Regions from separate parts of the Halomonas sp. SS10-MC5 genome, predicted to be linked through region 1. Evidence: riboswitches for the same ligand, from Rfam matches in the RefSeq annotation. Region 1 holds a riboswitch; the other holds the start of a gene.

Region 1 (4,208 bases):
AGCTCGGTCGCGCCCGGCGAAAGCGCGGCGATGCGCTCTGCCGGGGCCGAAAGGCACACCTCGCGGTCGCGGTCGTCGATGGCGCACAGCGAAGCGGCGCGTACCTCGCCGGCCACCGGCCCCAGCAGGGCCAGCGCCAGCAAGGCAGCGGAAACAGCAGCGGGGCCAAGGGCCCCGCCGAAGCGGCCGCTACTGGCCGAAGTGAACACTGACGAAGGCCGCGCGGCCGGCGTTGGGATAGTCACGTGCGGTCTCGTACTCCTTGTCCAGCGCGTTCTCCAGCGTCAGGCGGGCCGACCACAGCGGGGCAAACTCCCAGCCGGCACGCAGGTTGACCAGCCCGAAGCCGCCGATACGATCCTGGTTGGCCGCATCGTCGTAGCGATCGCCTTGCAGGATCCAGGACCCGCCCAAGGACCAGTCGCCCAGCTCGCGGTCCACGTCGAAGCGGGCGCTCTGGCTGGCGCGACGCTGGATACGATTGCCGGCATCGGCACCGCTACGATTCTCCGGATCGGTCCATGTCAGTGCCGTAGCCAGCGTCCAATCCCCGAGTTCGACGCCACTCGACAGTTCGACGCCGCGGATCCGTGCCTCGGCAATGTTCTGCGGCGCCCAGAGCCCGCTCGGGGTCGGTGCCCAGGCGATCATGTCGTCGAGTTCGGTGCGATAGGCCGCCAAATCCCAGAACCATTGCCGATATTGGCCGCGCACACCCACTTCGATGGTTTCGGAGGTTTCCGGATTGAGCTCGGGGTTGCCGGAGTTCGGCCAGTACAGGTCGTTGAACGTCGGCGCGCGAAAGGCAGTACCGTAGCTGGCTCGCAGGGTATGAGCATCATCCAGATCATAGCCCAGTGCCAGGCTGCCGGTGACCTCGTCGCCATAGGCTTCGTTATCGTCGTAACGCAGCCCGGCCTGTACGGCGAAGGGCGAGAAATCGAGCAGACCCTGGGTGAAGACGGCGCTGTTGTCACGGCTGGAGACGGCAAAATCCGTGGTGCCCGATACCTTGTCTTCGCTATGCTCCACGCCGGCGATCAACTCATGCATGCCGAAACTCAGGGTATTCTGCCAGCGGGCGGTCTGGGTCCGGGTCTCGATGAGCGAAGGGAAGTCGGTATTGAAGGTGTCGAGCTCATCGCGAGCTTCACTCAATGTCAGTCGGCTGGTCCACCGCTCGGTCACAGGCAGTTCGCCATAGATGCCTGCCACCTGCTGCACGAAGTCGCTCTCGCCGTCGACGAAAGCGTTGCCGCCTCGAGCACGCAGGGCCAGCATGCCCACCTCCCCCCCCCCATCGAAGGTATGCGCCAGGCGTGCCAGCGCCGAGGTGTTGTCGTAGCCCTTGTCCTCACCATCGCGGCGCAGCGGGGTGCCGTCGGTCGTGAAACGGCTGCCGGCGAAGCTGTAGCGGGTGCCGCCGCTGCTGCCGGAAAGCCCGGCGCTGTAGCGCTGGGTGTCGAAGGAACCACCACCTGCGGAGATGCGCGGGTGCGGTCCTCCCTCCTGCGCCTCATGGGTGAAGAGCTGAACCACGCCGCCCACGGCATCGGCACCGTACAGGCTGCCGCGCGGGCCACGCACGATCTCGGCGCGCTGGAACATGCGCGGGTCGAGATAGTGCCAGGCCGCGCCTCCGGCGGTGGCGGAGCGCAGGCGGATGCCGTCGATCATCAGCACGGTCGATTCACTGCCGGTACCGCGCAGGTAGATACTGCTCGCCTTGCCGAATGATCCGCGGTCGTTGACGTCGACCCCCGGCTGCCCTCGCAGCAGATCGGTCACGCTGGTGGGATCCTGCCGGCGCAGGGTGGCCTCGTCGAGCACGGTCACGGAGGAGAGACTCTCGTCGGCGGTGCGCGGCGCCAGGGTGGCGGTGACCACCAGCGGATTGAGCGCCACGGCATCGGCGCTCTCGCCGGTCGGATCTTGAGCCTGAACGGCCAGCGGAAGCGCGGCCAGGCCAAAGGCGGCCAGATGATGCTTGGTTTTCATTCTGATTCCCTTGCTCGCCGTGCCTACCCGCACGGTCTTCTTTGCGAAGCCGGGCGGCATGGGAGTCGAGAAAGGGAGAGAAGTGAGGCGTCTGCCCTGCCTCGAGGTTACCCACCGCAACCCGGCATGAAGGGAGAGCCGAACGATTTGTCGAGCTTTCCCGCTCTCAGGCCGGTCTCCGGGCTGACGAGCGAAGCGTCGACGGCACGCTTCGGGCCCATCGCCTTCCCATGCTTGAGCACAGTGGCGCGATGATGGACCCACACTCGATCACCGTTGCGGGGGCAGCGTCGGAATGCGCCTTCTTCAAACCTGAAGAGGACCACCGACTTCCCGTTTAACCTCGAAATGACAATGAGGCACCTGAGAGTGGGCGTAAGCTAGCAACCGTAGCGCCGGGCGTCAACGCATCGTTGCGCTCTGGCTGATATGGATCAACGAGTTAGCCCTTTCACCAGGCCATTCCATACGTACCACACCCGCTCGCAGCGAGCCGTGGCGTCCTGGGCGAGCCAGCCGTTGAGGTCGCGCAGGCGCCTGTTCTCGCGGCCGAGGGGCACGACGGCGCGGCCCATTTCCACCACGATCAGCACGGCCTGGCCGCCCTGCGCGACTTCCCAGTCCCGCAGCGCATCGAGCTCCCGCGCCATGGCCTGACGCAGCCGGTCGTCGTCGGGCTCGGCGTCGAGCCGCTCGCCGATCCAGCGTTCCCAGCCCTCCAGCACCAGGCATGAGGTGTCGGCCACCGATGGCCACGCCTCGAGCCGGCCTCCCGCATGGGCGGAGTGCCAGCGGGGCTCCTCGAAGCGCTGCCTTACGACGCCGCGCTTGCCGGCGCAGGTACCGCCGATGAAGAGTTGCATTGCCAGCGCTCCCCGTCATGAGTGAAGGTGAATCGCCGCCCCTCGGCCTGAACGACGCCGCCCTCCCAGAAGCCGATGTCCTCGAAGCGGCGGCGCAGCTCTCGAATCACGCCGCCATGGCAGACCACCAGCGCGCGATGGTGGCTGTGCGGCGAGCAGCCGTTCACGAGATCGGCGAACCAGTCGTCGAGCCGCTGGCGCAGCTCGGCGGTGGACTCGCCGCCGGGCGGCGGCTGCTGGCCTTCGCTGTCGATCCAGGCGCGATAGAAGGGCTGCGACTTCAGCTCATCATAGGTGCGCCCCTCGTAGTCGCCGAAGTCGAGCTCACGCAGGCGCGCATCGAAGTGCATCGACCAGGCCTGCTCGCGCCCTTCGATCACGTGCGCCAGGGTCTGCCGACAGCGAGTCAGGTCGCTGCAGTGCACGGCATCGAAGCTCTGCTCCGCCAGCGCCTCGCGCAGCCGGTCGAGGCCCGGCAGGGCGTCGGGCAGCAGCAGCGGGATGTCGCGCTGCCCCTGGTAGCGATGCTCGCGGTTCCACTGCGTCACCCCGTGACGAACGACCACCAGCTCCAGGCGACCAGCAGCAGCCATAGCTCTCCTCCCTCGATTGCGGTTCCGACGATGTCGCCGTTGATGCCCTTGAAGGCGCGCAGCATGCCCCAGGCATAGAGCATCAGGAACGGCGCCAGTGCAAGGCACAGCCACGCCCCGCCCGACACCAGCACGGCCAGCGGCAGCAGCGGCAGCGCCGCGAGCCAGAGATCGCGCAGTGAAAGGTCGCGCTTCCAGCTGGCGGCCATGCCCTCGCGCCGTGCCGCCGGGGCCACCACCAGCAGCGCCACGGCTGCCAGGCGGCCCAGCCCCAGCACTATCAGCAGCAGCAGGCCGGCGCCGGCGTCGAGCAGCACGAACAGCAGCGCAGCCTTCCACAGCAGCAGGAACACCAGCGCCAGGATGCCGAAGCTGCCCACATGGGGATCCTTCATGATCTCCCACTTGCGCTCCAGCGGCGCGTTGCTGCCCAGGGCGTCGGCCACGTCCATCAGGCCGTCCAGGTGCAGCCCGCCGGAGAGCGCCACCCACAGCGTGAGCAGGGCCAGCGCCAGCAGCAGCGCGGGTAGCAGGTTCTCGAGCAGCGCGGCCGCCGCCGCCAGCAGGCCGCCGAGCAGCACGCCCACCAGCGGATAGCAGCGCACCGCCCAGCGCCGGGTGGCCGGCGTCCAGGGGCAGGCGAACGGCAGCGGCAGGCGGGTGAGGAACTGCAGCGCCAGCACCAGGCCAAAGGCGGCGTCTTTCATGAGCGCTCCCCACCACGGCGTTTCCACACCTGCGGCAACCCGGCCAT
Region 2 (4,208 bases), 1.7 Mb from region 1:
CCAGTGTGGGCCGCAGGGCGACGAGGCGCTCCATGTCGATGCGCGTATGGCTGCCCAGCGAAGGCACCGCCTGGGCCTGCGGCGGGTAGTCGCTGTAGTCCACTACGGCCACTACCTGGTCACCGGCCCCGGCGGCATAGACCAGCTCGGTCGCACCGGGCGACAGCGCGGCGATGCGACCGGCGGGCACCGGCAGACACACCTCGCGGTCGCGGTCGTCGGTGGCGCAGAGCGAATCGGCATACGCCTCGCCGGCCGCCGGCCCCGACAGGGCCAGCAAGGCGCTGAAACCTACGGCGGGGCCAACGGCCCCGCCGAACCGGCCGCTACTGGCCAAAGTGGACACTGACGAAGGCCGCACGACCGGCGTTGAGGTAGTCATCGTCATCGAAGAAACGTGTCGTGACATACTCTTTATCAAGGGCATTCTCCACAGTCAGTCGAGCCGACCACAGCGGTGCAAACTGCCAGCCGGCACGCAGATTGACCAGCCCGAAGCCACCGATTCGATCCGTGTTGGCGGCATCTTCGTAGCGATAGCCCTGCAGAACCCAGGAGCCCCCCAGGAACCACTCGCCCAGCTCACGATCCACGTCGAAGCGGGCGCTCTGACTGGAACGGCGCCTAAGACGATTTCCGGTAGCCCGATCTTCAGGGTCGGTGTAGGTCGCGGCGGCAGCTAACGTCCAATCATCTACCTCAGCGCCCACGGAGAGTTCGACGCCACGGATACGCGTAGTGGGTACGTTCGTTGTCGGCTGCCCCATTTGCTGCCAGACGATCAGGTTGTCAATATCGGTCTGATAGATTGCGGCATCCCAGAACCAGCGCACATATTGGCCACGTACTCCGAGCTCCACCGTTTTGGATGTTTCCGCTTCTAACTCGGGATTGCCAAACCCCGGCCAATAAAGGTCGTTGAAAGTTGGCGCCTTGAAGGCGGTGCCATAGCTGGCTCGCAGGGTATGGTGGGAATTGATGTCATACCCCAGCGCCAGGCTACCGGTAATCTCGTCACCGTAGGCTTCGTTATCGTCATAACGCAGGCTGGCTTGAACGGCTAACGGTTCGAAATCGAGTAGCGCCTGGCCGAAAACGGCCTTGTTATCACGCTCCTCGATGTCATAAGGACCATCCCATGGCATATTCCCCGTGACACTACCGGCCACGCTATCGTTCATATACTCCGCACCGATAATCAACTCATGCCCCCCTGAAGTCAGCGTGTTCTCCCAGCGGGCCGTGCGTGTCTGCGTATCAAGGATAGACCCCCAGAAGTGGTTGACGCTTTCATCGCGCGCTTCGCTCAGCGTCAAGCGACTACTCCAGCTGTCAGTTACCGGCAGTTCTCCATAAATTCCCGCCACCTGCTGCATATAATCAGTCGTGGCCATGGAGCCGCTCTCGTCATACTCCGTGGTACCGCGGGCTCTCAGCGCCAGAAATCCCACTTCTGCGCCGCTATCGAAGGTGTGCGACATTCGCGCCAGCGCTGAGGTGTTGTCGTACCCCATATCCTCACCACCACGACGCACCGGCGTGCCATCGGTGGTGAAGTGGCTGCCGGCAAAGCTGTAGCGGGTACCGCCGCTACTGCCGGAGAGTCCTGCACTGTATCGCTGGGTATCGAAGGAGCCGCCGCCTGCAGAGATGCGCGGGTGCGGGCCGCCCTCCTGAGCGTCATGGGTGAAGAGCTGCACCACGCCGCCTACCGCGTCGGCGCCGTAGAGGCTGCCCCGCGGGCCGCGCACGATCTCGGCGCGCTGGAACATGCGCGGGTCGAGGTACTGCCACGCAGGGCCGCCATCCGTAGCGGAGCGCAGGCGAATGCCGTCGATCATCAGCAGACTCTGGTTATTCGAGGTGCCGCGAATCGACACGCTGCTCTGTTTGCCGAAGCTGCCGTTGGAGCTGACGTCCACTCCGGGCTGGCCGCGCAGCAGATCGGTGACGCTGGTGGGGTCCTGACGCCGCAGGGTGGCCTCGTCGAGCACGGTCACCGAGGAGAGCGTCTCGTCGGCGGTGCGCGGCGCCAGGGTGGCGGTGATCACCATGGGATTGAGGGCGACAATATCGGTGTCTTGCGTGACAGTGGCCTGGGCCTGAACGGCCAGAGGAAGCGCTGCCAGGCCGAAGGCGGCCAGATGATGCTTGGTTTTCATTCTGATTCCCTTGCTCGCCGTGCCTACCCGCACGGTCTTCTAGGCGAAGCCGGCTGGCGGGAAAGGGATCGAGAAAGGGAGAGGTGAACGGCGGCGCCAGCCCTGCCTCGGAGTCGCCCACCGCAACCCGGCATGAGGGAAACGCTGTCATACAGCATTTCCTGCACTCTCTGGCCGGTCTCCGGGCTGACGAGTGGACAATTAACGTCCCAGAAGGCCACCTTCCCGTGTCAGGGCACAGTGGTGTAAGGCTTTCCTTGACTCGATTACCGTTGCGGGGGCAGCGTCGGAATGGCACGAGGCGCACCGACTTCTCGTTTCACCCCGGCGCGTCTGCGCGCGCCTAGGGCACCTGAGAGTGTCGCTAAGCTAGCAATCCGACCCCGCACGGTCAACGACAGCGGCGTGCCGGAATGCGACATGCCCTGCCATATCAGGCGGTTGACGAGCCCATGGCGGCCGAACGCCTCGTGGTCGTAACCAGCCAGCTTGATCCACAAGCACTCACGGGCTCGGTCGGGGTGCTGAGCTTCACGTTCCGAGAGACCGTGCGTTCGACCACCGACCGGGCGGCTCTGATGACGCATTCATCTGCAGCCTCCCGGAAATTGCCGGCACCATCGAGAACAAAAAGTTGCAGGCCATGCGGGAAGGCCGAGCTGAAGCGTGCATCAGAAGCGCTAGATATACTAAAAAAGCCACCGTGTACTAAGGGCTGACGTTCCCCGGCCCCCCTGCAGGAGTGCCTTTGTAGCAGCCCTTCTTGCTTTTCGATCCTTTGCGCCCCCACGTTATGATGGGTTTGCTTTGCTCTGCGACAATTCGCCTCAGGTTCGCGCACCAAATAACAAGTATTTTACATGCTTATTATAATTTCCCCGACGAAGGAGACCCTCATGCTCACCTCACAGCAGGAGCAGCTCATCGAGGCCACCGCCCCGGTGGTAGCAGAGCACCTCGATGCCATTACCCAGCATTTCTATCCGTTGATGTTCAAGCGCTACCCCGACGTGGCCTCGCTGTTCAATGAGGCGCACCAGCAGAGCGGTGCCCAGCAACGGGCCCTGGCCGGTGCCGTATTGGCCTACGTGCAGCTGCGCCAGGATCCCGCCAGGGCGAGAGGAGTGCTGGCCACAGTGGTAGAGAAACACGTGTCGCTGGGCATTCAGCCCGACCAGTACCCCATTGTCGGCGAGTGCCTGATGGCCGCCATCGGCGAGGAGCTGGGTGACGCTCTGACGCCAGAGATCGCCGAAGCGTGGGCAGCGCTCTATGAAGAGCTGGCCGGCCTGTTGATTGAGCTGGAGGATCGTCGGTACCAGGCTTTCGCTCTGAAACCCGGTGGCTGGCGCGGTTTACGTCGATTCCGCATCGCCGCGACTCGGCAAGAAAGCGCGATGATTCGCTCCTTCGTCCTCGAGCCGGAGGACGAAGGCCCGGTAGCAGATCATGAGCCCGGCCAGTACATCGGCGTGCGACTCGGTATCGAGGGCGAGACGCTCTATCGCCACTACAGCCTCTCGGACCTGCCAAATGGCCGCACCTATCGGATCTCGATCAAGCGTGAGCCCGAGGGTCGAGCCAGCCGCTACTTTCACGACGTGCTCAACGTTGGCGACAGCGTAGACCTTCTGCCACCGGCCGGGGAGCTTACGCTACAGGGAGGCAATGAACCGCTGCTGTTGATCAGCGGTGGAGTGGGCCAGACACCTATTCTGCCGCTGGCTCGCCAGGCGCTGGCCGAGGGTAGGCAGGTAGTCTATCTTCATGCCGCCATCGACGCCGAGCATCACGCCTTCCGGCAGGAGGTCGCCGCGATGCGCGAAGTGCATCCCTCTAAGCTCAAGGTCGTCGCCATACACGAACACGGCGACGATGCCGACCACTGCGGCCGCCTCGATCGCGAGCTACTGAGACACTACCTGCCCGCATCCAACCCGCGCTGCTACTTCGTTGGCCCCCAGGGTTTCATGAGTGCGGTGAACCAGGCCTTGGCAGAGCTCGGCGTTGAAGAGGATCGACGCCACTTTGAGCACTTCGGCCCGT

What was found. Region 1 has a riboswitch for cobalamin ahead of I4484_RS13970 (TonB-dependent receptor). Riboswitches for the same ligand answer to the same signal wherever they lie in the genome.
Region 2: it holds a riboswitch for cobalamin, as region 1 does, so the genes downstream of both, I4484_RS01070 (TonB-dependent receptor) here and I4484_RS13970 (TonB-dependent receptor) in region 1, are expected to answer to the same signal.

Annotation. Positions count from the first base shown of each region.
Region 1 is NZ_CP065435.1:2,996,034-3,000,241, forward strand. Features, by position in the region: gene I4484_RS13965 (cobalamin-binding protein) at 1-143, opposite strand, end outside; gene I4484_RS13970 (TonB-dependent receptor) at 190-1,998, opposite strand; cobalamin riboswitch at 2,150-2,380, opposite strand; gene I4484_RS13975 (bifunctional adenosylcobinamide kinase/adenosylcobinamide-phosphate guanylyltransferase) at 2,433-2,861, opposite strand; gene I4484_RS13980 (histidine phosphatase family protein) at 2,813-3,454, opposite strand; gene cobS (adenosylcobinamide-GDP ribazoletransferase) at 3,406-4,161, opposite strand; gene I4484_RS13990 (bifunctional adenosylcobinamide kinase/adenosylcobinamide-phosphate guanylyltransferase) at 4,158-4,208, opposite strand, start outside.
Region 2 is NZ_CP065435.1:232,696-236,903, reverse strand. Features, by position in the region: gene I4484_RS01075 (cobalamin-binding protein) at 1-280, opposite strand, end outside; gene I4484_RS01070 (TonB-dependent receptor) at 327-2,162, opposite strand; cobalamin riboswitch at 2,317-2,533, opposite strand; gene hmpA (NO-inducible flavohemoprotein) at 3,059-4,208, shown strand, end outside.